2 linked regions of the Starkeya sp. ORNL1 genome follow. The protein of the gene in region 2 interacts with the protein of the main gene of each other region in a pairwise test. Links are inferred from orthologs where the notes say so. Each region holds a gene or a part of one and is shown on either strand. Other genes may lie near its edges. The genes, in order: pheT and secD.

Region 1 (14,353 bases), 2.1 Mb from region 2 along the record:
TGTTCTCCAGCATCCAGTCGCGGGTGAACTTGCCGCCCTGGATGTCGGCGAGGACGCGCTTCATCTCGGCCTTGGTCTCGGCGGTGATGATGCGCGGGCCGGTGACGTACTCGCCATATTCCGCGGTGTTGGAGATCGAGTAGTTCATGTTGGCGATGCCGCCCTCATAGAAGAGGTCGACGATCAGCTTCACTTCGTGCAGGCACTCGAAATAGGCCATCTCCGGGGCGTAGCCGGCTTCCACCAGCGTCTCGAAGCCGGCGCGGATCAGCTCGACAAGGCCGCCGCAGAGCACGACCTGCTCGCCGAACAGGTCGGTCTCGCACTCTTCCTTGAAGCTGGTCTCGATGATGCCGGCGCGGCCGCCGCCGATCGCGGAGGCGTAGGAGAGGCCGAGATCATGGGCGTTGCCCGAGGCGTCCTGGTGGATGGCGATCAGGCTCGGCACGCCGCCGCCCTTCAGGTACTCGCCGCGTACGGTGTGGCCGGGGCCCTTGGGGGCGACCATCAGCACGTCGAGGTCTTTGCGCGGCTCGATCAGGTTGAAGTGAACGTTCAGGCCGTGCGCGAACAGCAGCGCAGCGCCTTCCTTCATGTTGTCGGCGAGGCTCTCGCGATAGATGTCGGCCTGGAGCTCGTCCGGGGTGAGCATCATCACCACGTCGGCCCATTTGGCGGCTTCCGCCGGCGGCATCACCTTGAAGCCCTCGGCCTCGGCCTTCTTGGCCGACGCGGAACCGGGACGCAGCCCGATCGCGACGTCCTTAACGCCACTGTCGCGCATGTTGAGCGCATGGGCGTGACCCTGGCTGCCATAGCCGATAACGGCAACCTTCTTACCCTTGATCAGGTTGAGGTCGGCGTCGCGATCGTAATAAACGCGCATGTACTTGTCCCTTTTGACCTTGGCGGCGACCTTCGAGGCAGCCTTATTCCGGTTGGGTTCCCGCGCCACGTCCCGCGTGCGGTTGGCGTCGCGAAGCTTCTAGGTTTGTCCGCGCCACGGCACAAGACCGGACGCAGCCGGCTTACATCCCTTCGTTCACATGCCCTCGGGGCCGCGGCCGATGGCGGCGACGCCGGTGCGCGAGACCTCGACGAGGCCGAGCGGGGCAAGCAGCGAGACGAACTGGTCGATCTTGTCCGGCTTGCCGGTGATCTCGAACACGAAGCTCTCTAGCGTGGTGTCCACCGTGCGGGCACGGAAACTGTCGGCGATCAGCAGCGCCTCGCGCCGGCTCTCGCCGGAGCCGCGCACCTTGATCAGCGCCAGCTCGCGCTCCAGCGCCTTGCCGGAGACGGTGAGGTCGATGACGCGATGCACCGGCACCAGGCGGTCGAGCTGGCTCTTGATCTGCTCGATGATCATCGGCGCACCGGTGGTGACGATGGTGATGCGCGAGCGATGCGACTCGTGGCTGACCTCGGAAACCGTGAGGCTGTCGATGTTGTAGCCGCGGCCGGAAAACAGGCCGACGATGCGGGCGAGAACGCCCGGCTCGTTGTCGACGAGCATTGAAAGGGTGTGCCGTTCGGCGGGTTCGTTATTCGGGGGCATGGGAAACTCGATGAGGCGGAAAATACTGGCCGAAGGATCGGTTCTTCTGCTCCGTCATCCTCGGCCTTGTGCCGAGGATCTCGATTGCTGACAGCGCATCAGAGGCCGAGATGGCCGGGACAAGCCCGGCCATGACGTCGTGGATGCGGCTCACACCAGCATCTTGCCTTCCTCGCTGATGGCCTCGTCCAGCGCCTCGGCATTGTCCGGCAGGATCATCTCGTTGTGCGGCTTGCCCGAGGGGATCATCGGCAGGCAATTCTCGGTCTTGTCGACCAGGCAGTCGAACAGCACCGGCCGGTTGACGTTCAGCATTTCCTGGATCGCCCCGTCGAGGTCGCCGGGGCGGTGGCAGCGCAGGCCGACGCCGCCATAGGCTTCCGCCAGCTTCACGAAATCGGGCAGCGATTCCGAATAGGAATGCGAGTAGCGCCCGCCATGCAACAGGTCCTGCCACTGCCGGACCATGCCCATATATTCGTTGTTCAGGATGAAGATCTTGACCGGCAAATTGAACTGCAGCGCGGTCGAGAGCTCCTGAAGGCACATCTGGATCGAGGCCTCGCCGGCAATGTCGATGACAAGGCTTTCCGGATGCGCCACCTGCACACCGATCGCCGCCGGCAGGCCATAGCCCATGGTCCCGAGCCCGCCGGAGGTCATCCAGCGGTTCGGCTCCTCGAAGTGGAAGTGCTGCGCCGCCCACATCTGGTGCTGGCCGACTTCGGTGGTGATGTAGACGTCCTTGTCCTTCACCGCCTCATAAAGCCGCTGGACCGCGAATTGCGGCTTGATGATGTCCTGCGAATTCTGGAACGACAGCGACTTGCGGGCGCGCCAGCGGTCGATCTGGCCCCACCAGGAGGCGATGGCGCGGCGATCCGGCTCGGCCTTGGTGGCGCGCCAGAGCGTGAGGATGTCCTCCAGCACATGGGCGACATCGCCGATGATCGGCACGTCGATCTTGACGTTCTTGTTGATCGAGGACGGATCGATATCGATGTGGATCTTCTTCGAGCCCGGCGAGAACGCATCGAGGCGGCCGGTGATGCGATCATCGAAGCGCGCGCCGACGCACAGCATGACGTCGCAGTCGTGCATCGCCATGTTGGCCTCATAGGTGCCATGCATGCCGAGCATACCGAGCCACTGCTTGTCGGAGGCCGGATAGGCGCCGAGGCCCATCAGCGTCGAGGTCACCGGATAGCCGGCGAGGCGCGCGAACTCGCGCAGCAGCTGGCTGGCGCGCGGGCCGGAATTGATGACGCCGCCGCCGGTATAGAGGATCGGGCGCTTGGCTTTGGCCAGCAATTCGACCGCGGCGCGCACCTTCTCCGGATCGCCGTTGAGGCGCGGCTGGTAGGTTTTGTGCTGGATGTTCTCGGGGCCGACATAGATGCCCTTGGCGAACTGCACATCCTTCGGAATGTCGACGACGACCGGGCCGGGACGCCCGTTCTGCGCGACATAGAAGGCCTCGTGGAGCACCCGCGCCAGGTCGTTGATGTCGCGGACCAGGTAATTGTGCTTGGTGCAGGGCCGGGTGATGCCGACCGTGTCGCACTCCTGGAAGGCATCCGAGCCGATCAGGTGCGTCGGCACCTGGCCGGTGATGCAGACCAGCGGGATCGAGTCCAGCAGCGCGTCGGTGAGGCCGGTCACCGCATTGGTGGCGCCGGGGCCGGAGGTCACGAGCACGACGCCGACCTTGCCGGAGGAGCGCGCATAGCCTTCCGCCATGTGCACCGCGCCCTGCTCGTGGCGCACCAATACGTGGCGCACCTGGTTCTGGTGGAACATCGCGTCATAGATCGGCAGCACCGCGCCGCCGGGATAGCCGAACATGTGTTCGACGCCCTGATCGATCAGGGCCTGCATCACCATTTCGGCGCCGGTCATTTCGCGCATCATGGCCTTTTTCCTCGTTACGCCTTCAGGTTTTCTCTGGTCCGGAAAATCAAAAGGCCCCGTCAGGGGCCCTCTTTCGCGCGTCACCTCGTTTACGGAACCGCCCCTCAGGCGAGTTCCGCGGCGACGCGCCGTCCTACGAGAATAAGCGAAATAATCTTGCGCATTGCCGCGCCGCTCCTTCGTAAAGTTGCGCGACCTCTACAGGCGTAGCGGGCGCGCGTCAAGCTATGTGCCTGAGATTGGGCAGAGTGTCGAACAATCAAGCACTTTTCGTGGCGTCCCGCCCCCGCTATACCGCATTGCACATTGGATCATGATGCCGAAAAGTGCGAAGTGGTTTTCGGCCGCCATCATGTTCCGGCCTGTTGGTAATCGACCATTTTTCATGAGTTCGGACCACCCGAATTCATCCTGGTCGTAGGGAGCGCAAGCATGTCGCAAATGCGGCTGGTGATCGTCGGCGCGGGCGGGCGCATGGGGCGCACCCTGATCCGCGCCGTCGCCGAGGCGCCCGATCTCGCACTGGCCGGGGCGATCGAGCCGCAGGGCAGCGCGCTCCTCGGCCAGGATGCCGGTGCCCTGGCCGGCCTGCCGCCGCTCGGCGTCACCGTCACCGACGACGCGCTGCCGTTGTTCGCCGCGGCCGAAGGCGTGATCGACTTTACCGTGCCGGCAGCCTCGCTCGGCTTCGCCGCGCTCGCCGCGCAGGCCCGCATCGCCCATGTCATCGGCACCACCGGCTTCACGCCGGAGGACGAGGCCAAGGTGGAGGCGGCGGCCCGTCACGCCACCATCGTCAAATCCGGCAATATGAGCCTCGGCGTCAATCTGCTAGCCGCGCTGGTCAAGCGGGTGGCGGCGACGCTCGACGACAGCTTCGACATCGAGATTGTCGAGATGCACCACAACCGCAAGATCGACGCTCCTTCCGGCACCGCGCTGCTGCTCGGCGAGGCGGCGGCGCGCGGGCGTGGCGTCGAGATCGGCACGCAGGGCGTGTTCGCCCGGCACGGCGTCACCGGCGCGCGCAAGGCCGGCGATATCGGCTTTGCCGCGCTGCGGGGCGGCACCGTGGTCGGCGAGCACAATGTGATCTTTGCCGGCCCGGCCGAGCGCATCGAGCTGGCGCACAAGGCCGAGGACCGCATGATCTTCGCCCGCGGCGCGCTCGCCGCGGCCCGCTGGGCCCGCGGACGCAAGCCCGGGCTGTATTCCATGGCCGACGTGCTCGGTCTTCACGACATTTGAGAGACCTATCCGCCGACTTGTCCGATGATGCAGCCCCGACCGGAGAATGCCCGATGCCAGACCGCCTTCTCGTGCTCGTCCGCCACGGCCAGAGTGAGTGGAACCTCAAGAACCTGTTCACCGGCTGGCGCGACCCCGATCTGACGCCGGTCGGCATCGACGAGGCGATCGCCGCCGGCAAGCGGCTGCGCGCCGAGGGCTATAGCTTCAATGTCGCCTTCACCTCGAACCTGTCGCGCGCCCAGAAGACGCTCGACCTCATGCTCGAGCAGATGGGCGAGACCAACATCCCGATCATCTGCGACGAAGCGCTGAACGAGCGCGACTATGGCGACCTCTCCGGCCTCAACAAGGACGAGGCCCGCGTCAAATGGGGCGAGGAGCAGGTGCATCTCTGGCGCCGGTCCTATGACGTGCCGCCGCCCGGCGGCGAAAGCCTGCGCGATACGGTGGCGCGCACCCTGCCCTATTACGTCAAGGAGATCCTGCCCCGCGTGCTGAATGGCGAGCGGGTGCTGGTGGCAGCCCACGGCAACTCGCTGCGCGCCCTCATCATGGTGCTGGAGAAGCTGTCCCCGCAGGGCATCATGAAGCGCGAGCTCGCGACCGGCGTGCCGGTGATCTATCACCTCAACCCGGATTCCACCGTGGCCGAGAAGCTCGACCTCGCGGCCTGAGGCTTTCTCCATGGTGGACATCATCCGCCTCGACGGCCCGGCGGCGCGGGACGCCGTTCCCGCGCTCACCGACGTGCTGATCGATTGCGTCGAGGGCGGTGCCTCGGTCAGCTTCATGTGGCCGCTGGCGCGCGAGAAGGCCGAGGCCTTCTGGCACGGCGTCGCCGATGGCGTCGCCCGCGGCGACCGGGTGCTGCTGGTGGCGCGCGCGGATGGCGAGATCGTCGGCACGGTGCAGATGGTTTTTGCCGGGCCGGAGAACCAGCCGCATCGCGGCGATATCGCCAAGATGCTGGTGAAGCGCACGGCAAGGCGCACGGGCCTCGGCGCGGCGCTGATGGACGCCGCCGAGCGGGCGGCACGCGAGGCCGGCCTGACGCTCTTGATCCTCGATACCACGTCGGGACTTGCCGCCGACCGGCTCTATCGCCGGCTCGGCTGGGTGCCGTTCGGCGAAGTGCCCGGCCACGCGCTGATGCCGGACGGGGCGTCCTCGGACACGACGTTCTTCTACAAAGCGCTGTAGCACGCACTCGTGAGCATCCTTCGAGGCCCGGCTTTGCCGGGCGCCTCAGGATGAGGTTCATCAATAAAGAACAACCTCATCCTGAGGTGCTCGCGCAGCGAGCCTCGAAGGATGTTCACGCAGAGCGCGCTCAGATCCCCCCGACGCAGCCCGCTTCCCAGCCGAGTATCGCCCGCTTGCGGGTGAGGCCCCAATGATAGCCGGTGAGATCGCCGTTCTTGCCGAGCACGCGATGGCACGGCACCACGAAGCTCATCGGGTTCTTGCCCACCGCGGCGCCGACCGCGCGCGCCGCCTTGGGCGAGCACACATGGCCGGCAATGTCGGAATAGGTGGTGGCCTTGCCCATCGGGATGCGCATCAGCGTCTCCCATACCCGCACCTCGAAATCGGTGCCGATGAAGACGATCCGTAGCGGATCGTCCGGGCGCCAGGTGGTGGTGTCGAAGATGCGCGCCGCATAGGGGCCGGTGGCGATCGGGTCCTCGACATAGAGCGCGTTTGGCCAGCGTTTGCGCATGTCGGCAAGCGCGGCATCCTCCTCGCCCTCGTCGGCGAAGGCGAGGCCGCAGAGGCCGCGCGGCGAGACCATGGCGAGCGCGGTGCCGAACGGCGAGGGATGGAAGCCCCAGCGGATGACGAGGCCGGCGGCGCCGGTCTTCCATTCGCCGGGCGAGAGCGACTCGTGCACCACGAACAGATCGTGCAGCCGCCCCGGGCCGGACAGGCCCAGCTCATAGGCGGCATCGAGCACATTGTCGCTTTCCGAGAGCACGCGTCGCGCGGCATCGAGCGTCACCGCCTGAAGGAAATCCTTCGGGGTGAGCCCGCACCAGCGGCGGAACAGGTCGGTAAGGGTGCGCGGCGTCACGCCGGCGGCGCGGGCAATGAGCTCCACCTCCGGCTGGTCGCGGAAATTGCGGTTCACGAATTCCACGGCCCGGCGCACCACCTCATAGTCGGCAGATGCGATGTGGAGCGGGTAGGCTTGATCGAAATTCGGGGCGAGCACGGCATGATCCTCCTGCTGCTTGCCCCATGTGACCATCTGGCGACGATGGGGGCCACCCGATTCCGCCCGAGTGCCGAACCCGGTCATGGCGCGCCCCTCATATGGTGCTGCGCGGCACGCCGCGCGCCCTTCAAATAGTACTGCGCGGCACGCCGCGCTTCGCCTCGGCGAGCGCGCCGGTGAGGCCGCTCGCCAGTTCCTCGCGCTGCTGCTGGTGCAGGAAGGAGCCGACTTCGGTGCCGATGCCGCGCGAGCGCAGCGTCAGCCGCTCTATGCCGAACTCCTCATGGCGCTGGGCCTCCAGCCGGGTCCAGAGCGGGTTCATCGCGGTCTCGTCCTCATCGCCATTGGCCGCCACCTTGCGCACGGTGAGCAGGCTCGGCGTCACGGTGATCTCCTCCCGCGCCTTGGCGTCGCGGAAATTCACCCGGAAGGCGAGATAGATCAGCAGCACGTCGATCCCGAACATGCCGAACACCGGCCAGGCTCCCATCATCAGGAAGGCCATGCCGCAGATGAAGCTGACGCCGCTGACCAGCAGCATCACGATGGTGAAGCCCTTGCGATTCAGCGAGCGGTAGGGCGTCAACGTCGCCGCATAGAGCATCGGCTCGGCAGTCGCCGGCTCTAGGCTTGCCGCCGGACGGGGCGGCAAGGTCGGCAGATGCGAGCGCGGGCCTCTGGCGATGGTCATCGCCCGTCATTATACGTCAAACATGGCCAGACGCGCGAAGGATTCGACCGCCGCGGTGCCCGCGAGCGCGGAGGTGGTGATGCGCGCGCGCCGGCGCGCCGTGGCCAATGCGGCGGCCGCCGAGCGTGGGCGCACCATCAAGCGCTGGTCGAGAAAGGAAGTGGTCGAGGCCTTCACCCGCTTCGAGGCGGCCAATCCCGAACCCAAGGGCGAACTGGAGCACGCCGACCCGTTCACCTTGCTGGTCGCAGTGGTGCTCTCGGCGCAGGCGACGGATGCCGGCGTCAACAAGGCAACGCGCGGCCTGTTTGCCGCGGCGCCGACGCCCGGGGCGATGGTCGCGCTCGGCGAAGAAGGCGTCTCGAAACATATTCGCACCCTCGGCCTCTTTCGCGGCAAGGCGAAGAATGTGGTCGAGCTGTCGCGTCTGCTCATCGCGAAGCATGGCGGGCAAGTGCCCAGGGACCGCGAGGCGCTGGAAGCGTTGCCCGGGGTCGGGCGCAAGACGGCGAACGTCGTGCTCAACATCGCCTTCGGCGAGCCGACCATCGCGGTCGACACCCATCTGTTCCGGGTGGCCAATCGCACCGGGCTGGCGCCGGGCAAGAACCCACTCGAGGTCGAACTGGGGCTGCTGAAGACGATTCCCCCTCGCTTCAAGCTGCACGCCCATCACTGGCTGATCCTGCACGGGCGCTATGTCTGCAAGGCGCTCCGTCCGGACTGCCCGGGTTGCCTGATCAACGATCTGTGCCGATGGCCGGAGAAGACCGTGCCGCGCTAGGGACCGCGCGGGCACCGAGCGGCGCCAGCCGCTTGTGCAGCCGCACCATGAAGATGGTGGCGAACACCGGGGTGACGAGGTTCAGGATCGGCACCGACACCACCAGCGCGATGATCAGTCCGGCGAGGAAGATCGTCACCGAATGGCGCCGGCGCAGCGCCGCGGCTTCTTCCTCGCTGCGGTAGCGCATCGCCGCGAGCTGGAAATATTCGCGGCCGAGCAGATAGCCGTTGGCCACATAGAACACGATGAGGTTCACGCCCGGCACCAGCAGCAACAGCAGCGCGACGATGTTCACCAGCAGCGTGACGCCGAAGAAGCGGATGCTGAGCCAGATGGAGCGCGCGACGGGCAGCGGCTTGCCTTCCGGCTCGTGCGGGAAATCGGTGCGCTCCACCTGCGCGGCGACATCGTCGAGGAACAGGCCGGCGATCAGCGAGGTGACCGGCGGCACCAGGAACACGCCGCCGACGATGAGGCCGAGCGCGGCGACGATGTCGATCAGCGTCTCCGCCCAGCCCCAGCTGAGATTGACGAAATGTGCCAGCGCAGTCTGCGCTATGATGCCGAGCACGATGACCAGCCCGATGGCGAGCCCGACCGAGCGCAGCAGCACGCGGCGATATTCCGGCGTGAAGGTCTGGGTGAAGGCGGTGACGGCAGCATGGAGCATGTCGGTTTCCCGGCGCGAGGTCGCTCCTAGGTAAGCGGGAGTGGGGCGCGGCTCAAGCGGGAGGGGTGTTCAGAGGCGAGCATCCTTCGAGGCCGCCTGCGGCGGCACCTCAGGATGAGGTCGCACTTTCAGATCAACCTCATCCTGAGGTGCGAGCGTAGCGATCCTCGAAGGATGCTGACACCGAGCGACTTCTCCGCCCCCAAACAGCAGCAAAAACAAGCGTTAACGATTTGTTAACCATAATGTTGCCACGCCACGCCCTCCCCTTGCCACGGTTCGACCATCTAAGCCGCTGAAATGAATCATGATTCGTTCCTAAAGAACGAATCATGAATCAAAACATCGACTTGAGTCGTTGTGGAGGATTTGTGACAGACCGGCTTTTTCAGGCTGTCACGGCCCGAATGTCACCCGACCCTCGGCATCGATAGCAAAGCCGGGGTTCCAGGCGATCTCCCAGGCATGGTCGTCGGGATCGGCGACATAGCCGCGGAAACCGCCATGCGACGGGGCGTCGGCAGGCCGCAATATGCGCCCGCCGGCCGCGGCCAGGCGCCGCATCAGCGGGTCGACCTCGACCTCGCTGGCCACATTGTGCGCCAGCGCAAAGGCGCCGGGGGTCATGAGGCCCGGCCGGTTCATGTCCGCTTCCAGCGCAGTCCGCTGGAAAGTGCCCAGCACGAGGCCGTTCATCTGATAGAAGATGATCTCCTCATTCTGGAACACCGGCGCCCATTCGAAGCCCTCGACATAGAAGCGGCGCGAGCGGGCGAGATCGGCGATGCCGAGGGTGATGACGGAAATCTGCTGTTGCATATGACACATCCCTTCGCTTGCCGACGCACCATGCGCCGGCACCAAGGGCGGGGGACTTGGTGCGAGATGCACCAGACAGAACATCGATCACGATGCGACCGGGCTAACCACACCGGTGCCGCCTTTTTCGCCGGCGACGAACATAGCGCCGGATGACGGGCGGGCAAGGTGCGTGCCGCCTTCGCCCGCGCCGCAGGCCGTGATAGCGTGCGCGCCGATCACGGTTACCGGCTGCGCATGACATCACCGACCCGCCTCTCCCGCCGCGCCTTCCTCGCGACTGCGTCAGCACTCGCCGCACCGGCCATCATCTCCCCCGCCTTCGCGCAGATCGCCGCGGATACCGACGTCGCCATCATCGGTGCCGGGGCGGCCGGCATTGCCGCGGCGCGGCGCGTGGCGGCGGCCGGGCGCAGCCACGTGCTGCTGGAGGCCGCGCCGCGCGCCGGCGGGCGGGCGCGCACCGACGAAGTGTTCGGCATGCCGTTCGATCTCGGCGCCAACCGCTTCTCCTCTTCCGAGGGGCTATTGGCGGCGGTCACCGATACCGGCGTCGAGACCACGGACGTGCCCTCCTCGCGACGGCTCTATATTGGCGACCGCGAGGCGAAGGAGAGCCAGTACGAGGCCTTCGCCGCCGCCATCGGCCGCACCGAGCGCGCCATCGCCGCCACCGCGGATGCCGGCCGCGACATCGCCGCCCGCGCGGCGCTGCCGGAATCCGGCGAATGGGGCGCCACCGTCGCCGCCGTGCTCGGCCCGCTCGGCTGCGGGCGCGACCTCGCCAATGTCTCCACGGTCGATCTCGCCCGGCGCGACGTGCCGCCGGATGACCTCTCGACGGCGCTCGGCGTCGGTTCGCTGCTGGAGCGCGTGGCCTCGCTGCTCAATCTGCGCACCAAGGCCCGGGTGGCGCGCGTCGACAATGCCGGGCGCTTCTCCACCATCACGCTGGATGGCGGCGCCGTGGTGCGGGCGCGCTCGGTGATCCTTGCCGTGCCGGCGGCAGTGATCGCGGCCGGCGCCATCCGGTTCAACCCGGCGCTGCCGGGGCGCTTTACCAATGCGCTGCTGGCCTATCCCGCCGGGCAGATGGAGCATGTCGGCTTCCTGCTGCCGAACAATCCGCTCGGCCTGTCGTCGGATGAGCTGGTGCATGTGAAAGCCGGCTCCTACCCGCCCGCGGCGCTCTATGGGCGGGTGAACGACACCGACCTGCATGTCGCGGTGTTCGGCGGGGCGCAGGCGAGCGAGATCGCCGGCAAAGGCGAGGCGGCCGCCGCCGCGCTCACCAGCGGCTTCCTGCGCGAGGCGTTCGGCGCGACCATCGGCGCCAATGTGACGAAGTTCGTCGCCTCGCGCTGGTCGACCGATCCGCTGATCCGCGGCGCCATGGCGGTGGGCGTGCCCGGAGAGGGCGCGCTACGCCGGCAATTCGCCGATCCGGTGGGACGGATGATCCTCGCCGGCGAGTATGTCAGCCCGGACAAATGGGGGACGCTGGCCGGCGCCTGGGCCACCGGCGAAGTCGCCGCCGAAAAGGCGATCACGATGGTGGGTGGGCCGGTTTAGGGCGTCCTGTTTCAGCATCCTTCGAGGCTCGCTGTGCGAGCACCTCAGGATGAGGTCGCATCTATAAGAACCACCTCATCCTGAGGTGCCCGGCAAGGCCGGGCCTCGAAGGATGCTGAAGCAGAGCGCGCGGATGGTTCACCCCCGCAGCGTCGCCCCGGTCTTCTTCACCACCTCGGCGACGATCTTGCCGGCCACCGCCTCGATCTCGACGTCGGTCAGCGTCTTCTCGCGCGGCTGCAGGGTAACAGTGAGCGCCACCGACTTCTTGTCGTCGTCGATGCCGACGCCCTCATAGACGTCGAACACGTTCACCGCGGCGATCAGCTTGCGGTCGACACCGGCGGCGGCCTTCACCATGTCGGCGGCGGCGACCCTACGCGGCACCACGAAGGCGAAATCGCGCTCCACCGGCTGGAAGGCGGAGAGCTCCAGCAGCGGCTTCACCTTTGTCGCCTTGGCCTTCGGCTCGGGGATGCGGTCGAGCACGATCTCGAAGCCGACCAGCGGGCCCTCGACATCGAGCGCTTCCAGCACCGCCGGGTGCAGCTCGCCGAAATGGCCGATGACGTTCGCGCCAAGCCGGAAGGTGCCGGAGCGGCCGGGATGAAACCAGGCCGGCGCGTCGGTCGAGATCTGGAGGTTGGCCACCGGGGCGCCGCAGGCGGCGAGCACGGCGGTCGCGTCCGCCTTGGCGTCGAACGCATCGACCGGCCCGGCCTTGCCCGACCAATGGCGCCCGGCCCCGCTCGGCTTCGCCGTGGCGCGGCGCAGGCCGGTAGCGACGATGAACTGATCCTGCGGGCGGTCACCCTTGAAGATCTGCCCGACCTCGAACAGCGCGGTGTCGTCATAGCCGCGATCGGCATTGGCCTGCGCGGCACGGGCGAGGCCCGGCAGCAGGCTCGGGCGCATGTCGGACAGGTCGGCCGCGATCGGGTTGGCGAGCGCCAGCTCCGGCGCGCCGCCGCCGAACAGCTCGGCCTGCGCCTTCGCCACGAAGGACCAGGTGACGGCCTCCACCAGCCCGCGGGCCGCCAGAGCGCGCTTGGCCTTGCGGGTGCGCAATTGCAGCGTGGTCAGGACGGGCTTGCGAGCATCGTCCGGGCGCGGGAACGGCGTCGCCGGCACACGGTCGAGACCGATGATGCGCACCACCTCCTCGACGAGATCGGCCTTGCCCTCGATATCGGCGCGCCAGGACGGCGGCGACACGTCAAGCGTGCCCGCGACACCGGAAACCGCAAAACCGAGCGCCGCGAGCGTGTCGATCTGCTCGCGGTCGGTCGCCTCCAGCCCGGTCAATTTGGCGGTGAGCGCCAGCGGGAACTCGATGATGCGCGAGGTATCCGGAATGGCGCCGGCCAGCTCGACCGTGGACGCTTCGCCGCCGCAGAGATCGAGGATCAGGCTGGTGGCGAGATCGAGGCCGGGCACGGTGAAGGCGGGATCGACGCCGCGCTCGAAGCGGAAGCGGGCATCGGAATTGATGCCGAGCTTGCGGCCGGTCTGGGCGATATTGATCGGCTCCCACAGCGCCGACTCGACCAGCACGTCGGTGGTGCCCTCGTCGCAGCCGGATTCCTCGCCGCCCATGATGCCGGCGAGCGATTCCACCGCGCGGTCATCCGAGATCACGCACATGGCCTCATCGAGCGCATAGGTCTTTCCGTCCAGCGCCAGCAGGCTCTCGCCGGCACGGGCGCGGCGCACGATGAGATCACCCGCCACCTTGGCGGCGTCGAACACGTGCAGCGGGCGCGAGCGGTCGAAGGTCAGCAGATTGGTGACGTCGACCAGCCTGTTGATGGGCCTGAGGCCGATGGCGCGCAGCTTGGCCTGCAGCCAGTCCGGCGACGGGCCGTTCTTCACGCCGCGGATCAGCCGCAGCGCGAAGGCCGGGCACGGCGCGCCGGGCTCGATCGTCACCTTCACCGGGCAGGGATAAGTGCCCGCGATGGGTTCGATCTCCGGCGTCTTCAGCGTGCCGAGGCCGGCGGCGGCGAGGTCGCGGGCGATGCCGGAGATGCCGAGGGCATCGGCGCGGTTCGGCGTCACCGCGATCTCCACCACCGGATCGCCGAGGCCGATCCATTCGGCGTAAGACACGCCCACCGGCGCATCGGCCGGCAGGTCGAGGATGCCGTCATGGTCCTCGGAGAGTTGGAGCTCGGCGGCCGAGCACAGCATGCCGCGGCTCTCGACGCCGCGAATGGTGCCGATGCCGAGCGTGATGTTCTTGCCTGGAATGAAGGTGCCGGGCGGCGAGAACACGCTCTTCATGCCGGTGCGCGCGTTCGGCGCGCCGCACACCACCTGCACCGGCTCGCCCTGGCCGGTATCCACCATGCAGACGCGCAGCTTGTCGGCGTTGGGGTGCTGCTCGGCGGAGACGACATAGGCGATGGAGAAGCCGCGCAGCTTCTCCGCCTTGTCCTCGACGCCCTCGACCTCGAGGCCGATGCGGTTCAGCGTCGCCAGCACCGCGTCGAGGGTGACGTCGTCGCCGTCGAGGTGCTCCTTGAGCCAGGAGAGGGTGAATTTCATCGTGTTGTCCTCTCCGCGATCAGTTCGACAGGCCGCCGGCCAGCGTCGGGAAGTCGAGCGGGCGGAAGCCGTAATGGGAGAGCCAGCGGACGTCGGCCTCGAAGAAGGCGCGCAGGTCCGGCATGCCGTATTTCAGCATGGCGATGCGGTCGATGCCCATGCCCCAGGCGAAGCCCTGATACTCGTCCGGGTCGAGCCCGCAATTGCGCAGCACGTTCGGATGCACCATGCCGCAGCCGAGGATCTCCAGCCAGTCATTGCCCTCGCCGAAGCGGATCTCGCCGGGGCGGGAGCGGTCGCACTGGATGTCGACCTCCATGGACGGCTCAGTG
Region 2 (15,341 bases):
GATTATTGAATCGAATAGTCGAAAATTCGAGGTATCCGGCTCCCTAAACGAAAAAGGCGGGCCAGGGGCCCGCCTTCCGTATCGGATGCACCGAGGATCAGCGCTTCGAGAACTGGAAGCTGCGGCGAGCCTTGGCCCGGCCGTACTTCTTGCGCTCGACCACGCGGCTGTCGCGGGTCAGGAAGCCGCCCTTCTTCAAGGGACCGCGCAGCTCCGGCTCATAATAGGTGAGCGCGCGGGAGATGCCGTGGCGCAGCGCGCCGGCCTGGCCGGAAAGGCCGCCGCCGGAGACGGTGCAGACCACGTCATACTGGCCACTGCGGGCCGCGGCCGCGAACGGCTGCTGGATGATCATGCGCAGCACCGGACGAGCGAAATACACCTCGAGGGTGCGCTCATTGACGGTGATCTTGCCGGTGCCGGGACGCACCCAAACGCGGGCGACAGCGTCCTTGCGCTTGCCGGTGGCATAGGCGCGGCCGAACTTGTCGAGCTTCTGGACGTGCTTCGGCGCTTCCGGAGCCTGCGGCTTCAGGGATTCGAGACCCCCGAGGGACTGGAGAACCTCGGCCATGTCAGTTCCTCGCATTCTTCGGGTTCAGGGCGGCGACATCGAGCGCGACGGGCTGCTGCGCCTCGTGCGGATGGGTCGGGCCCTTATAGACGCGCAGATTGCCCATCAGCTTGCGGCCGAGCGGGCCGCGGGCGAGCATGCGCTCAACCGCCTTCTCGACGACGCGCTCCGGGAAGCGACCGTCCAGCAGGAACTTCGCGGTGCGCTCCTTGATCCCGCCGGGGAAGCCGGTGTGGTGGTAATAGACCTTCTGGTCGCGCTTGCGACCGGTCAGGACCACCTTCTCGGCATTCACCACGACGACATTGTCGCCGCAATCGACATGCGGGGTATAGATGGGCTTGTGCTTGCCCTTGAGGCGGGTAGCGATGATCGTCGCGAGGCGGCCGACCACGAGGCCGGAAGCGTCGATCACCACCCACTTCTTCTCGATGTCGGCGGGCTTGGCCGAAAACGTCTTCATGGGATTGATCCGTGGGATTCAGGAACGTGCAGGCCGCAAACGAGCAACCCTTTCACTTGAGCGCGGCTTGTAACCGAGCAGCGATACAAAATCAATGTGCGAGTGGGCGAATTTCGCAATGAAAATCAGCGCCTTATCGTTTAGGTATTATATTGCCTCTCGCTAAGTGCCGCTCCCCGGGATGGAATAGGTCGCCACCGCGTGGGCGCAGAGCTCGTCCCCGCCATCGGCCCGCAGATCCACCTCGCACACCGCGAGCCGCTTGCCCAGTTTCAGCAGGCGGGCTTCTGCGAGGACGGCACCGGGCGCCGGCTTGCGCAGGAAATTGATGGAAAAGCTTGTGGTTACCGCCAGCGGCACCTCGCCGATGGCGGTGAGGATGGCGACATAGGCGGCAATGTCGGCAAGCCCCATCAGTGCCGGGCCGGACACCGTGCCGCCGGGCCGCAGATGCTGGTCGTCCGCCTCCAGCCGCACCAATGCCGCCCCCTCGCCCGCCGCCTCGACGCGATGCGCCTGTCCCGGGCCGAACGCCTGTGGAAACTCCGTGACGAGATAGGCCTGAAGTTCGTCCGCCGTCATGCGCGCTCCCCGTCCCGGTCTTGTCGGGCCTTCCGCTCCGCTGTAGCACTGATCGGCATCGACGCATCATCTCGACCTTCTGGTCTTATCGGGCAGGTCTTATCGGGGACGTCTCCATGCGCATGATCCACGCCATTCCGCTCGCTTTCTCCATTATGCTGCCGCTGCTCGGCACCGGCGCATTGGCCCAGCAGCAGCCACAGCAGCAGGAGAACGGGACCGCCGCCGAACGCATGGCCTGCACGGCGGACTACCAGAAATTCTGCGCTGGCGTGTCGCCAGGCGACGGACGGGCGCTCGCCTGCCTCTCCAAGCAGAAGGCCAAGCTTTCCCCCGCGTGCCGCGCCGTGATCGATAAGCGCAGCTAGGCGCATGCTCCGCAGGAGCTGAATGAGCTCCTGCGCTCGGAACACGCACCAACACCTTGAATCGAGGGCACTTTCATTTCGCTCGGATAATTTATCCGGACGGTGAGGCTCGATACTTCCGCACGGCGCCATGCCTGCCTATGTTGCACAGCGAAACCGGGTGGTTCATGCCGCCCGGAACTTTGCGATTCCGGGGTGGATAATGCGTCCAATGCGGTGGACCGTCGGCGTGCTCGGCACGATCGGCGTGGTTTGTTCGATGTGCGTGGCAGCCGGCGCGCAGGATCGGCCGCTGCGCCGCTACAAGCCGGCGATCATCAGCTACGACCTCAAGGGCGCGGACGATCCCGGCCTCGTCGCGCTGCTCGACCAGCTCCGCGCCGCCGCCACCGCGAAGAACGTCGCCGTCATCCGCGACGCCGCCGCTGCCGACCTCGCCATCATCACCCCGCCGATCGGCTTCCCGCCGGCAGGAGCGCAGAAGCCGCTGAAGCTGGAGCCCGCCATTGCCGGCCCCGAGCGGCTGGACAAGGCGGTGGGCCTGCTCGCCACCGGCGATGCGGAGCCGAACCGCAAGATGCTCGATGGCCTGATCCTGATGACGGTCTCGGATGCGCTGGGCAAGGGCTCGGTCAGCCGCTCGCGCCAGGTGCCCGGCGCCTTCTGCGCCCCGGCCGAGCCGCGCTTCGATCGTGGCCAGGTGCTCGCCATCGCCGAGGCCGCCGACGAGGTGCCGGACAACCTGGTCTTCCTCGCCGAGGAGACCCCCTTCCTCGAGCAGCCGGACCGTGCCGCCGCCACTGCCGCGACCTTGAAGCAGGGCGCCGTGGTGCCCTTCATCGAGGGGGCGGTCGAGGGCAAGGACGGCCAGCGCGACTGGTATGCCGTGGCGCTGCCGAACGGCAAGCGTGGCTTTGCCAAGGGCGACCGCACCTTGTCCTTCGAGGCGACGCGTTTGTGCTTCGCCAAATCCGGCAAGGGCGAAGAGGCGAAATGGTCGCTTTCCGCCGTGGTGGTGCCGACCCTGACAACGATAACGACCCGATGAACCACGACCACTATGACGACGCCTTCATCGTCGGCTGGCTGGAGCGGGTCCGTACCATCGCCGTGGTTGGGGCGAGTCCCAATCCGGCACGGCCGAGCCACGGCGTGGCGCGCTATCTCGCCGGCAGGGGCTACAAGGTGTTCGCGGTCAATCCCGGACAGGCCGGCCGCGACATTGCCGGACTGCCGACCTATGCCCGGCTCGCCGATATCCCCGAGCCGATCGACATGATCGATGTGTTCCGCGCCCCGATCTATCTGCCGGGGGTCGTTACTGAGGCGCTGGCCATGGCCCCCAGGCCGAAGCTGATCTGGGGCCAGCTCGGCGTGCGCGACGATTCGGCAGCCGCGACCGCGGAGGCCGCCGGTGTCGCCGTCATCATGGACCGCTGCCCGGCGATCGAGATTCCCCGGCTCGGGCTGAAGCCAATCGGCGCCTGAACCCATTTCACTCTTGAGGCGCGCCGCTGCATCAGTCGGCTCGCATTCATATTTGCACGGATAGCGTGCCGGCGGGCCTGACTGGAGACACCGCCGACGGCGGACAAATGACCGCGGCAACTAATTCCACGCACAAATCACGCGATTAATTTCTCTCACACAACGATATTGCGTTTTTTCCGGCCGGCGCGCGACACTGGCGCCGAGGGCCTGCGAAACGCCACAGGAGACGCCTATGACCGACAGCGCCGACGCCCATACCCCCGGCTTTGCCACGCTCGCCATCCATGCCGGCGCGCAGCCCGACCCGACCACCAAGGCCCGGGTGACACCGATCTACCAGACCACCTCCTTTGTGTTCGACGATGTCGACCATGCCGCGGCACTGTTCGGGCTGCAGGCGTTCGGCAATATCTACAGCCGCATCGGCAACCCGACCAATGGCGTGCTGGAGGAGCGCGTCGCCGCGCTGGAAGGCGGCACCGCGGCGCTCGCCGTCGGCTCCGGCCATGCCGCGCAGCTCATCACCTTCCAGACCCTGCTGGCACCGGGCGACGAATTCATTGCCGCGCGCACGCTCTATGGCGGCTCGATCAACCAGTTCAACCACGCCTTCAAGAGCTTCGGCTGGAATGTGGTGTGGGCCGATTCCGACGACATTGCCTCCTTCGAGCGCGCCGTCTCGCCGCGCACCAAGGCGATCTTCGTCGAATCGATCGCCAATCCGGGCGGCATCGTCACCGACATCGCCGCGATCTCGAAGGTGGCGAAGCGCGCCGGCGTGCCGCTTATCGTCGACAACACGCTGGCGACGCCCTACCTCATGCGCCCGATCGAGCACGGCGCTGACATCATCATCCATTCAGCGACCAAGTATCTTGGCGGCCACGGCAATTCCATCGGCGGCGTGATCGTCGATTGCGGCACCTTCAACTGGATGCGCGATGGCCGCTATCCGTTCCTGTCACAGCCGCGCCCCGAGTATCAGGGCGTCGTGCTTGGCGAGACCTTCGGCAATTTCGCCTTCGCCATTGCTGCCCGCGTGCTCGGACTGCGCGATCTCGGGCCGGCGCTCGCGCCCTTCAACGCCTTCCTGATTCTCACCGGCATCGAGACGCTGCCGCTGCGCATCCAGCGCCATTGCGACAATGCGCTGGCGGTTGCCGAATATCTGGCGGCGCATCCGAAAGTGGACTGGGTGAGCTATCCGGGCCTTGCCGGCGACCGGTACCACAACCTCGCCAAGCGCTATGCGCCGAAGGGCGCCGGCGGCGTCTTCACCTTTGGTCTGGCCGGCGGCTATGAGGCCGGCGTGGCGGTGGTGTCGAACGTCAAGCTGTTCTCCCACCTCGCTAATATCGGAGACACCCGCTCGCTGATCATCCACCCGGCCTCGACCACGCACCGCCAGCTTTCCGACGAGCAGAAGACGCTCGCCGGCGCCGGGCCGGACGTGGTGCGGCTCTCGGTCGGGCTGGAGGATGTGGCGGACATCATCGCCGACCTGGAGCAGGCGCTGGCAGCGGCGTAGCGCGCTTTCGACGCCATCACCATTTGTATCCTCGACATCGCTATCGACGTCATCCCGCCGGAGGCGAAACCGGAGAACCGGGATTGTGCGACGAGAGGCACCCAGTCCTGCCCACGATCCCGGATCGGCCTGCGGCCGTCCGGGATGACGGCCATTGGACCGGAATGACGGCAAACCGGAAATATCTTCCGCAGCGCACCATCCTGGATGCGGCCGGACCGTGGCAAACGTCTCAGAAAGTGAATGGAATATGAACTTCGCATGCGCAGCATGCAGGGCTGGAATGCCACATGCCAGCTACCGGATGAGCAGGGTGTCGAATATATAGGCAGCAACATGCTTAGCGAGTGTGCAGCCGAACCGGCCGTCACCCCCGCTGTCTGATAGGAGAATGAACCATGCTGCTCTTCGGCTTTATCGCCAAGCAGATCCGTCGCTGGCAGGCTTACCGCCGCACGATGATCGAGCTTTCGGTGCTGGACGATCGCACGCTGGCCGACATCAACGTGTCGCGCAGCGAGATCGCCAACGTCGCCCGCCGGGCCGCCGCTTCCGCGGCCTGAACGGACCTGCAAATAAGACCAAAACGGCCCCGGCTTTCCGGGGCCGTTTTGTTTTGGCCGGCTTCATTCCGTGCTAACAGGCCCCTCCAATATTCGGACGGAGCGGAATGACAGCAACGATGCGCCCGGTTCATGTGATCGGTGGGGGGCTTGCGGGCTCGGAAGCGGCCTGGCAGCTCGCCCGGCGCAGCGTGCCTGTGGTGCTGCACGAGATGCGGCCCGAACGCGGCACCGACGCCCACAAGACCGACGGGCTCGCCGAGTTGGTCTGCTCCAATTCCTTCCGCTCCGATGATTCGACGTCGAATGCAGTCGGCGTGCTGCACGCCGAGATGCGCCGGCTCGGCTCCCTGATCATGAGCTGCGCCGATCGCCACCAATTGCCCGCCGGTGGCGCATTGGCCGTGGATCGCGACGGCTTCTCGCAGGCGGTGACCGCCGCGCTCGAAGCTTCCCCGCTGATCGAGATCGCCCGCGGCGAGGTCGCCGGCCTGCCGCCGGAGGACTGGGACAGCGTGATCGTGGCCACCGGCCCCCTCACCTCGCCCGCGCTCGCCGAGGCCGTCCGCGCCCGCACCGATGAGACCGCGCTCGCCTTTTTCGATGCCATCGCGCCGATCGTGCATTTCGATTCGATCAATATGGACATCGCCTGGTTCCAGTCGCGCTACGACAAGCCGGGACCGGGCGGCACCGGCGCCGACTACATCAATTGCCCGATGGACAAGGCGCAGTACGAGGCCTTCGTTGCCGCCCTGATCGCCAGCGACACCGTGCCGTTCCGCGAATTCGAAGCCGCCACGCCTTATTTCGACGGCTGCCTGCCGATCGAGGTGATGGCCTCGCGCGGGCCCGAGACGCTGCGCTACGGCCCGATGAAGCCGGTCGGCCTGACCAATCCGCGCTCGCCGGACGTGAAGTCGCACGCCATCGTCCAGCTACGGCAGGACAACGCGCTGGGCACGCTGTTCAACATTGTCGGCTTCCAGACCAAGGCCCGCCATGCCGAACAGGTGCGCATTTTCCGCATGATCCCGGGACTGGAGAATGCCGAGTTCGCCCGGCTAGGCGGCCTGCACCGCAACACTTATCTCAATTCGCCGAAGCTGCTCGACGGCACTCTGCGCCTGAAAGCCGAGCCGCGACTGCGCTTCGCCGGCCAGATCACCGGCTGCGAGGGCTATGTGGAGAGTGCGTCGATGGGCCTGCTCGCCGGCCTGTTCGCCGCTGCCGAGCGTCGCGGCGAGGCGCTCACTCCGCCGCCATCGACCACAGCGCATGGCGCACTGCTCGGCCACATCACCGGTGGACATATCGAGACTGTGGAAGCGGGTCCGCGTTCCTTCCAGCCCATGAACATCAATTTCGGCCTGTTCCCGCCGCTCGACGCGGTGCCGACCCGCGATGCCGAAGGCAATCGCCTGCGCGGCAACTCCAAGACGGTCGCCAAGAAGCAGGAAATGGCGCGCCGCGCGCTGCGCGATATGGATGCCTATGCGACCAATATCGCCGGCGTTCCGCACGAGGCCGCCGCGTGACATCAGGTGCGTTCATCCTGGATTCGGTGCTGAAGCGCGACATCTTCAGCACCATCGAGCGCGGCATCTGGCGCGATGCCACGGGTGAGCATCCGGCGGTGCGCCGGCGCTATGACGACGTGAAATGGTGGGTGAAGCCGCTCGCCCGCAGCTTCGCCCGGCGCGAGGCCAGGGCGTTGCGCCGCGCCGAGGGGTCCGGCCACACCGTGCCGGTCTATGAACTGGCCGAAGGCTATCTGGTCCGCGGCTTCGTCGACGGGGTGCCGCTGCAGCTGGCCCGTCCCCATGGCGACCTGGCCTGGTTCCGCTCGGCGCGGGCGGGCCTGCGCGAAGTGCACCGCCGCAACATCGCCCATAACGACCTCGCCAAGCAGCAGAACTGGCTGCGCGCGGCGGACGGCTCGGCGGTGCTGATGGATTTCCAGCTCGCGGTCTGCTTCCGGGGCCGCTCGAAGCTGTTCCGCATCGCCGCCTATGAAGACATCCGCCACCTCCTCAAGCACAAGCGCAGCTATTGCCCCGAGGCGCTGACGCCGCGCGAGAAGAGGATTCTCGCCCGCAAGAGCGTCTTCAACCGGGTGTGGATGGCGACCGGCAAGAAGCTCTACATCTTCGTCACCCGCCGCCTGCTGTCCTATCAGGACACCGAGGGCCGCGGCCCGCGCGCCATGCAGGAAGGCCCGCGCATCGCCCCCGAGATCGCCGGGTTCGCGGGCGTACGGGACGTGCACATCACCGATTTCCCCACCGCCGGCGGCAGTTTCGGCCTCTATGCCTTCGTGGAGGCGGACCCGGCGGTCACCGCCGAGGCGCTGCACGCTCATGTGGCGGGTCGACTGCCCGGCCAGCTTCCGCCCGAGCACATCCAGGTCGTCGCCGCCCTGCCACGCAGTGCGGACGGCACCGTGCGCGACGACTTGCTGCGCCTCGTCGCGCTCAACCAGATCGATCAGATGGCGCTCTTGCCGAAGTCCGACGCCGAGGCCGCGGCGCTGGAGCCGATTGTGCGCGGACGGCTGAACCTCACCGACCGCCTGCGGCGCGGGATCTGACGGTGCGCTTTTACAAGCCGAAGCGCGAAAAGTCCCACGCGCCGGAATTCACCCAGCCGTCGCCCATGGCGATCGTGCCTTTTCGATTGAGCACGACATGGCGCCAGGCGCTCGAAGCGGTCTTGGAGCGCAGATAGCTCATGGCGAGGATCTCCAGCTTGTCGCCGTCCGCCTTGTTGCGCCAGGCGTCGGCATTTTTGCGGGCGTCGCGCACATGGCCGCTATTGCCCCGCTGGGATTTCAGGAAGTCGCAGATCAGGTCGTCGGTGCGCTGCGGCCCGGTCGCCGCGATGAAATCGGTCACTTCCTTGCGGGATAGCCCGTCGAGTCCGCCATTCTGCGTCACCAGATCGAAGAACCAGCAGAACAGCCGTTTGCCGGGCTCGACATTCTTGTTCCAGGCCTTGGCCTGATCCATCGCGGTCTGCGCCACTCGGCCAATCTTGGCGTCCTGCTGGGCGCGCATCTTGGCGGTGTCCATGAGCGCGCGCAGTTCCGCCTTGGCCTTGGGCTTCAGCGCCGAACCGTTCTGCCAGCTGCGCACGATGGAGAGGCCGCGCGAGATCGGGGAATTGCACGCCTCCCACATCGCAGCACCGAAAGTGGGCATGGCGCCGAGCACCGCCGTCTTGCCGGCGGCCTTCACCATGGGCTGCAGCGAGTTCTGCCCGATATTCCATTGCAGCGCGCCGCAGGAGATCCCCATGCCGTCGAAGTCGCCCGAGACCCCGAGATAAGGATCCCCCTTCACCTCGAATCCCGGCGTGATCGCGACGGCGGCTTGTACCCATCCATCCGGTATCGCCATGACACGGCCCCCCGTTGCTGGCTTCACGAGAATGTCGCAAATCCGCCACTTAGGCGAGCGTCTTTTGAGGGCCGGCTCAGATACTCCGCGACGCCCGCCACAGCCGCCACAGCCGCGCCAGCGGCGGCAGCGAGGGCACCGCGACGAAGGGATCATGCTCGCGCCGCTCCATGCGCGCGAGATCGCCCGGTACCAGAGCGAGCGGCAGGAAGGCCGGCAGGTTCTCGCGTGCCACCCCGCGCAGCGCCGCCTGCGCCTGCTCATAATGCCGGCGAGCCAGGTTGAGCATGTCGGCAAGCGCGGCGCGCAGGCCCGGCGTGACGGTGCCGGACACCGCCTCCTCCCGGCCGACGCCATGGGCTTTCAGCAGATCCAGCGGCACGAAGCATTGGCCGCGCCTTGCATGCAGCGGGAAGGCGCGCAGCAGGCCGGTCACCGCATAGGCGACGCCGGCATGGCCGGCCGCCTCGGCGGAGGCCTTGTCGGTGGCGCCGGTCAGCACCAGCGTTGCCAGCCGGATGAGAGCTGAGGAGGTCTCGCCGGCATAGCCTTCGAGATCGTTCACGTTCGGCATCGGATCGTCATAGAGATCGAAGATGCGGGCATCGACCAGTGCGAACAGCGCCTCTTTCGGCAAATGATAGGTGGTGATGGCATCGAGCAGCGCCGCCGCCACCGGATTGGCAGCAACGTCGCCGCGCGCCTCGCCGATCAGCGCGTCGCTCCACCATTGCAGGCGCACCTCGCCGGCCATCGGATTGGTGATGGCTTCGCGTACCCGCGACACTTCGATGTTGAACGCATGCAGCGCGAACAACGCGTCGCGCCGCTCCGCCGGGGCGAACAGGTCGGCGACATAGCGGTCGCGATCGAGCGTGCGGACCAGCTCGGTGACGTGCGCGATGGCGGTGGGATCGGTCATGGGTCCGTTGAATCGTGTTCGGCTTCAGCATCCTTCGAGGCTCGCTGCGCGAGCACCTCAGGATGACGTGGTTCTATAAGCAACGTCATCCTGAGGTGCGAGCCAAAGGCGAGCCTCGAAGGATACTCAAGCGATGCCACGTCACTGCTACGGCAATGCCAGCAGCGCCGCCGCCACCAGCCGGCCCTCGCCCAGCAGCACATTGTAGGTCGAGGCGGCGGCACGGGTCGGCATGGCGTCGACGGAGAGGCCGGCATCGCGCAGTCGCCAGCGCAGGGCGTCGGAGATCGCCCAGGGGTCGGTGCCGGTGCCGATAATCAGCAGTTCCAGCGCCCTCGCCTCTGCGAACACCAGGGAAAGCGCGGCAGCGTCGATCTCCGCCGTGGTGCGGGGCGCCCAGCCATGGATGCCGGAGGGCAGCGCGAGGATCGAACCTTCCGAGGCCATACCGGCGAAATGGAAGAAGCCGTGGCCATAGCCTTCGATCGGCACCTGTCGCGGCAGATGGGCGTCAGGAGTGGCCATGGGAATTCGGGCGATCAGGTCGTCGCCCGCTCCGCCTTGGGGTTCGGCCCCTTCACGTCGGCCTTGGCCTCCATCGTGCGCGTCGTCACGCCGAGATAGATCAGAAGCGGCGAGGCGATGAAGATGGAGGTGTAGGTGCCGACCAGCACCACGCCGAACATCATGACCACCGAGAAGGAGTGGATCGCCCGCCCGCCGAACAGCACCAGGGCAAGCAGCGCCAGCGTGACGGTGACATGGGTGATGACCGAGCGCGACAGCGTCGAGTTCACCGAATGGTTCAGCAGCTCGTCCGTCGGCATCTTCTTGTAGCGCCGCAACATTTCGCGGATGCGGTCATAGATGACGATGGTGTCGTTCAGCGAGTAGCCGAGGATGGTCAATAGCGCGGCGACGCTGGTCAGGTCGAAGTCGATCTGGAAGATCGACATGAAGCCGATGGTCAGCACGATATCGTGGAAGTTGGCGATCGAGGCGCCGAGCGCGAACTGCCATTCGAAGCGGAACCACAGATAGATCAGGATCGCCACCACGGCGAGCATCAGGCCGATGATGCCGTAGCTGAGCAGCTCCTGCGAGACGCGCGGCCCCACCACCTCGACGCGGCGATACTCCACCTGGTCGCCGAGCGTGGCGCGCACCTTGCCGACCACGGCCTGCTGCGCCTGCTCGCCGCCGGGCTGCTGGGCGACGCGGATCAGCACCTCGCCGTCATTGCCGATCTCCTGGATCTGTACCTCGCCGAGGTTCAGGTTCTCGAGCTTGGAGCGGACATCGGAGATGTTCAGCGTGTTGTTCGGCCAGCGCACCTCGAGCAGCGTGCCGCCCTTGAAATCGATGCCGAAATTCAGGCCGAACGTCAGGAAGGCGACCAGCGCGACGATGGAAAGCACCGCCGAGATCGGAAACGAGATGCGCCGGAAGCGCATGAAGTCGAAATTTGTGTCGTCCGGTACGATGCGGAGCAAGCGCATTTTTCTCTCCGCCCTTGTCAGATCGGTACGTGCTGCGGGCGCTTCCAGCGCACCCACATCGCGACCATGAGGCGCGTCAGCGTGAAGGCAGTGAACACCGTGGTGATGATGCCGATGCCGAAGGTGATGGCGAAGCCGCGCACCGGACCCGAGCCGATATAGAACAGCACCGCCGCCGCGATGAAGGTGGTGATGTTCGAATCGAGGATGGTGGCCAGCGCCCGGGTGAAGCCGTGGTCGATGGCAGAGATCGCCGAGCGTCCGGCACGGGCTTCCTCGCGGATGCGCTCATAGATCAGCACGTTCGAATCCACCGCGATGCCGACGGTGAGCACGATGCCGGCGATGCCGGGCAAGGTGAGCGTGGCGCCGAGCATGGCGAGCAGGCCGAGGATCATGCCGACGTTCACCGCCACCGCGAACACCGCAATGACGCCGAACAGGCCGTAGGTGGCGATCATGAAGGCGGCGACCAGGGCGGCGCCGACATAGGAAGCCAGCATGCCCGCCGCGATCGAATCGGCACCGAGGCCGGGACCGACGGTGCGCTCTTCCACCACCTGCAGCGGCACCGGCAAGGCACCGGCGCGCAGCAGGATGGCGAGGTCGTTGGCCTGCTGCACAGTGAAATTGCCGCTGATCTGGCCGGAGCCGCCGGTGATCGGCTCGCGGATCACCGGCGCCGAGATCACATGGTTGTCGAGCACGATCGCGAAGGGCCGCCCGACATTGGCCTGCGTCGCCTCGGCAAAGCGACGTGCGCCATTGGTGTTGAAGCGGAAATTGACGACCGGCTCGCGGGTGTTGGAATCGAAGCCGGGCTGGGCATCGACGAGATCCTGGCCTGCGACCAGCACGCGCTGCTCGATCAGATAGGGCGTCGGCGGATTGTCCTGCGACATCAGCACTTCGGAACCAGCAGGCGGGCGCGTCTGCTGCGCCTGCTGCGCGCTCATGGTGCTGTCGACCATGCGGAAGGCGAGTTGCGCGGTCTGGCCGAGCAGCGCCTTCAGGCGCGAGGGGTCCTGCAAGCCCGGCACCTGCACCTGGATGCGGTCAGCGCCCTGGCGCTGGATCGAGGGCTCGGTGGTGCCGAGCTGGTCGATACGCTTGCGAATGATCTCGATCGACTGCGACACCGCCTGGATGGTGCGCGACTGGACACCGGCAGAGGTCGGCGCCAGCGTGATGGTGTTGCCGCTCTGGGTGACGTCGGTGTCGAGCTGCCCGGCACCGGACATCACCCCACCGATCGGCTGCGCCAGTTCGCGCAGCTTGGTGAAGGCGGCCGAGGAATCCTGGCCGTCGCGGATCGTCACCACCACCGCATTGCCCTGGATGGCGAGGCCGCTATAGCCGACGCGGGCATCGCGCAGCAGACGGCGGGCGTCGTCGCGAAGCGTCTCCAGCCGGCCTTTGCGCACATCGTCGGCGCTGACCTGCAGCACGATGTAGGAGCCGCCCTGGAGATCGAGACCGAGCACGATCTTGCGCTGCAGGAAGCCCGGCAGCTCGGCAAAATGCGCGGGCGCCAGCAGGCTCGGCACCGCCATGAGGCAGATGATCGCGCAAACCGCGGCGATCGCCAGAGCCTTCCATCGGGAAAAATAAAGCATGTACGTCTTTCCGGGGCGGCGCTTTTGCCCTTATCGTTCGGATGGCAATCCGAACGATAAGAAAGTGCTCTAGATTCAATAAGCTAGAGCATATTCTTGTCGCAAGGGTCATTCAACTTTTGCGGAATATGCTCTCAGGCGCCGCCAATGCGTCAGGCCGCGCCTTCGTCCTTGGCCGGCTCACCCTTGGCGCGCACGTCCGAGATCATCGAACGGAGCTGGCGGATCTTCACATTGTCCGCGAGCTGAAGTTCGATCTCATTGTCGTCGATGACGCGCGACACCTTGCCGATGAGGCCACCCGAGGTGACGACGGTGTCGCCGCGGCGGACCCCCTTCACCATCTCCCCGTGCGCCTTCACCTTGCGCTGCTGCGGACGCAGGATCAGGAAATACATGATCACGAAGATCAGCACGAAGGGAATGATGGACGTGATGAAACTGGTGGCGTCCGGGCCGGCGGCCTGCGCATAGGCGGGCGTAATGAACATGGAAGTCCCTTGTCCGTCGAAATACGTGACGGGCGCGAACCGCCCGGCGAAGCGGCGCGGACTATACTGACGCGCCTGCGGTTTGCAAACGCAGATAAAGCCGGACAGATCACGTTACGGAAGATGGCGCCTTCACTTGCAGGCAAACGCCGCGCCCGGTATCTCCCGGCCGGCAAGGAGCCTCACATGACCACCGCTTCCCCGGATGCCGCCGATCTCAGCCTTCTGCTCGTCCGTATCGCCGACGCGCTCGACCGTCTCGCCCCGCCGCGCGCGGCGAATGTCGACTTAGCCGCCGCCGATGCGTTTGTCTGGCACGCCGATTCCGGCCGCCCGGAGCCGGTAGCGAAGGTCAACCGGGTCGACATGGAGCTGTTGAAGGGCATCGACCGCACCCGCGACGTGCTGGTGGACAACACCACCCGCTTCGCCCGCGGCCTGCCCGCCAACAACGCCCTACTGTGGGGCGCGCGCGGCATGGGCAAGAGCTCGCTGGTCAAGGCCGCCCATGCGGCGGTCAACGCCGACCTCGGCAAGGACGGCAAGGCACCGCTCAAGCTGGTGGAAATCCACCGCGAGGACATCGAGACCCTGCCGGCCCTGATGGCGCTGATGCGCCCTTCGGCCTTCCGCTTCATCGTGTTCTGCGACGACCTCTCCTTCGACGCCGACGACACCTCCTACAAGTCGCTGAAGGCGGTGCTGGAAGGCGGCATCGAAGGGCGGCCGGAGAACGTCATCTTCTACGCCACGTCGAACCGCCGGCATTTGCTGCCGCGCGACATGATGGAAAATGAGCGCTCGACCGCCATCAATCCCGGCGAAGCGGTGGAGGAAAAGGTCTCCCTTTCAGATCGTTTCGGCCTGTGGCTCGGCTTCCACAAATGCAGCCAGGACGAATATCTGGCGATGGTGAACGGCTATATCGCGCATTTCGGCATCCGGATCGATGCCGACGAACTGCGCCGCGAGGCGCTGGAATGGGCGACCACGCGTGGCGCGCGCTCGGGCCGCACCGCGTTCCAATATGTGCAGGATGTGGCGGGGCGGCTCGGCGTGGCCCTGACGGAGAAGCCGGCCGCCCCGCAGTGACCGGCGCCAAGGTCCAGACGTCGCGCCGGTGTCCACTCGCCAGCGCCACAAGGCACTGACGAAAAAGGGCTCGGTGTTCCGAGCCCTTTCTTTTTTAATCCTCGTTCGGCTCAGAGCCCGGCGAGGTGGGAGCTCGGATCGACCGGCTGCGAGCCCTTGCGGATCTCGAAATGCACCTGCGGCGAGGTCACCGAGCCGGTCTGGCCGGCCTTGGCGATGGTTTGGCCGCGCTTCACCGTCTCGCCCTTCTTCACGTCGATCTCGCTGTTGTGGGCATAAGCCGTCACCCAGCCGTCGGCGTGCTTGATGAGCACGAGATTGCCGTAGCCCTTCAGCTCATTGCCGGCATAGGCGACGACGCCGTCCTCGGCGGCCTTGACCGACGTGCCTTCCGGCACCGAGACATTGATGCCTTCATTCTGCTGGCCGCCCGGCTTCGGGCCGAAGCCGGAGATGATGCGACCACGCACCGGCCAGCGGAACTGCATGCCGGCCTGCTTGTCGTCATCCTTCACCGCGTCTTCGGCGGGCTCCGCCGGCTTCACCGCGGCGATGAGCTGGGCATTCTTGTCGGCGGCGCCGGCCGCTGCGACCTGCCCCACCGCCTTGTTGTCGCCCGGCTTCGGCTTGGCCGGAGCTGCAGCCACCACCGGAGCGGTCGTGGCAGGCTTGGCAGCCACGTGCGCGGCAGGAGCAGCCGTCGTTGCTGCCGGCTTGGCAGCATTCGCCGCCAGCGAGCCGGAACCCGGGATGG

Evidence for each region.
Region 1: the proteins of secD (region 2) and pheT interact in binary tests that used the Escherichia coli proteins (3 or more experiments, as listed by UniProt). The link is inferred for Starkeya sp. ORNL1 from one-to-one orthologs.

The regions. Positions count from the first base shown.
Region 1 is NZ_CP048834.1:2,507,487-2,521,839, forward strand. The notes cover bases 11,318-14,353. They hold pheT (phenylalanine--tRNA ligase subunit beta), read right to left. Parts: upstream 14,022-14,353; coding sequence 11,613-14,021; downstream 11,318-11,612. Other genes in these bases: G3545_RS12135 (FAD-dependent oxidoreductase), read left to right, coding at 11,318-11,474; pheS (phenylalanine--tRNA ligase subunit alpha), read right to left, coding at 14,041-14,353. In the rest of the region: ilvC (ketol-acid reductoisomerase), read right to left, coding at 1-955; ilvN (acetolactate synthase small subunit), read right to left, coding at 1,043-1,558; G3545_RS12090 (acetolactate synthase 3 large subunit), read right to left, coding at 1,709-3,469; dapB (4-hydroxy-tetrahydrodipicolinate reductase), read left to right, coding at 3,902-4,717; G3545_RS12100 (2,3-bisphosphoglycerate-dependent phosphoglycerate mutase), read left to right, coding at 4,771-5,394; G3545_RS12105 (GNAT family N-acetyltransferase), read left to right, coding at 5,405-5,920; G3545_RS12110 (bifunctional helix-turn-helix domain-containing protein/methylated-DNA--[protein]-cysteine S-methyltransferase), read right to left, coding at 6,051-6,932; G3545_RS12115 (DUF2244 domain-containing protein), read right to left, coding at 7,063-7,626; nth (endonuclease III), read left to right, coding at 7,706-8,410; G3545_RS12125 (sulfate transporter family protein), read right to left, coding at 8,367-9,083; G3545_RS12130 (VOC family protein), read right to left, coding at 9,480-9,902; more of G3545_RS12135, read left to right, coding at 10,071-11,317.
Region 2 is NZ_CP048834.1:440,396-455,736, reverse strand. What follows is about bases 10,706-13,654. They hold secD (protein translocase subunit SecD), read right to left. Parts: upstream 13,005-13,654; coding sequence 11,406-13,004; downstream 10,706-11,405. Other genes in these bases: yajC (preprotein translocase subunit YajC), read right to left, coding at 13,157-13,495; secF (protein translocase subunit SecF), read right to left, coding at 10,706-11,388. Also shown: rpsI (30S ribosomal protein S9), read right to left, coding at 98-574; rplM (50S ribosomal protein L13), read right to left, coding at 576-1,037; G3545_RS02165 (PaaI family thioesterase), read right to left, coding at 1,200-1,619; G3545_RS02160 (cysteine rich repeat-containing protein), read left to right, coding at 1,736-1,987; G3545_RS02155 (hypothetical protein), read left to right, coding at 2,199-3,035; G3545_RS02150 (CoA-binding protein), read left to right, coding at 3,032-3,475; G3545_RS02145 (O-acetylhomoserine aminocarboxypropyltransferase), read left to right, coding at 3,711-5,006; G3545_RS02140 (DUF1127 domain-containing protein), read left to right, coding at 5,405-5,569; methylenetetrahydrofolate--tRNA-(uracil(54)-C(5))-methyltransferase (FADH(2)-oxidizing) TrmFO, read left to right, coding at 5,677-7,107; G3545_RS02130 (serine/threonine protein kinase), read left to right, coding at 7,104-8,159; G3545_RS02125 (peptidoglycan-binding domain 1 protein), read right to left, coding at 8,170-8,967; G3545_RS02120 (phytoene/squalene synthase family protein), read right to left, coding at 9,044-9,889; G3545_RS02115 (Mth938-like domain-containing protein), read right to left, coding at 10,037-10,414; more of secF, read right to left, coding at 10,429-10,705; G3545_RS02095 (ATP-binding protein), read left to right, coding at 13,682-14,587; G3545_RS02090 (M23 family metallopeptidase), read right to left, coding at 14,698-15,341. UniProt on the Escherichia coli protein: Part of the Sec protein translocase complex. Interacts with the SecYEG preprotein conducting channel. SecDF uses the proton motive force (PMF) to complete protein translocation after the ATP-dependent function of SecA.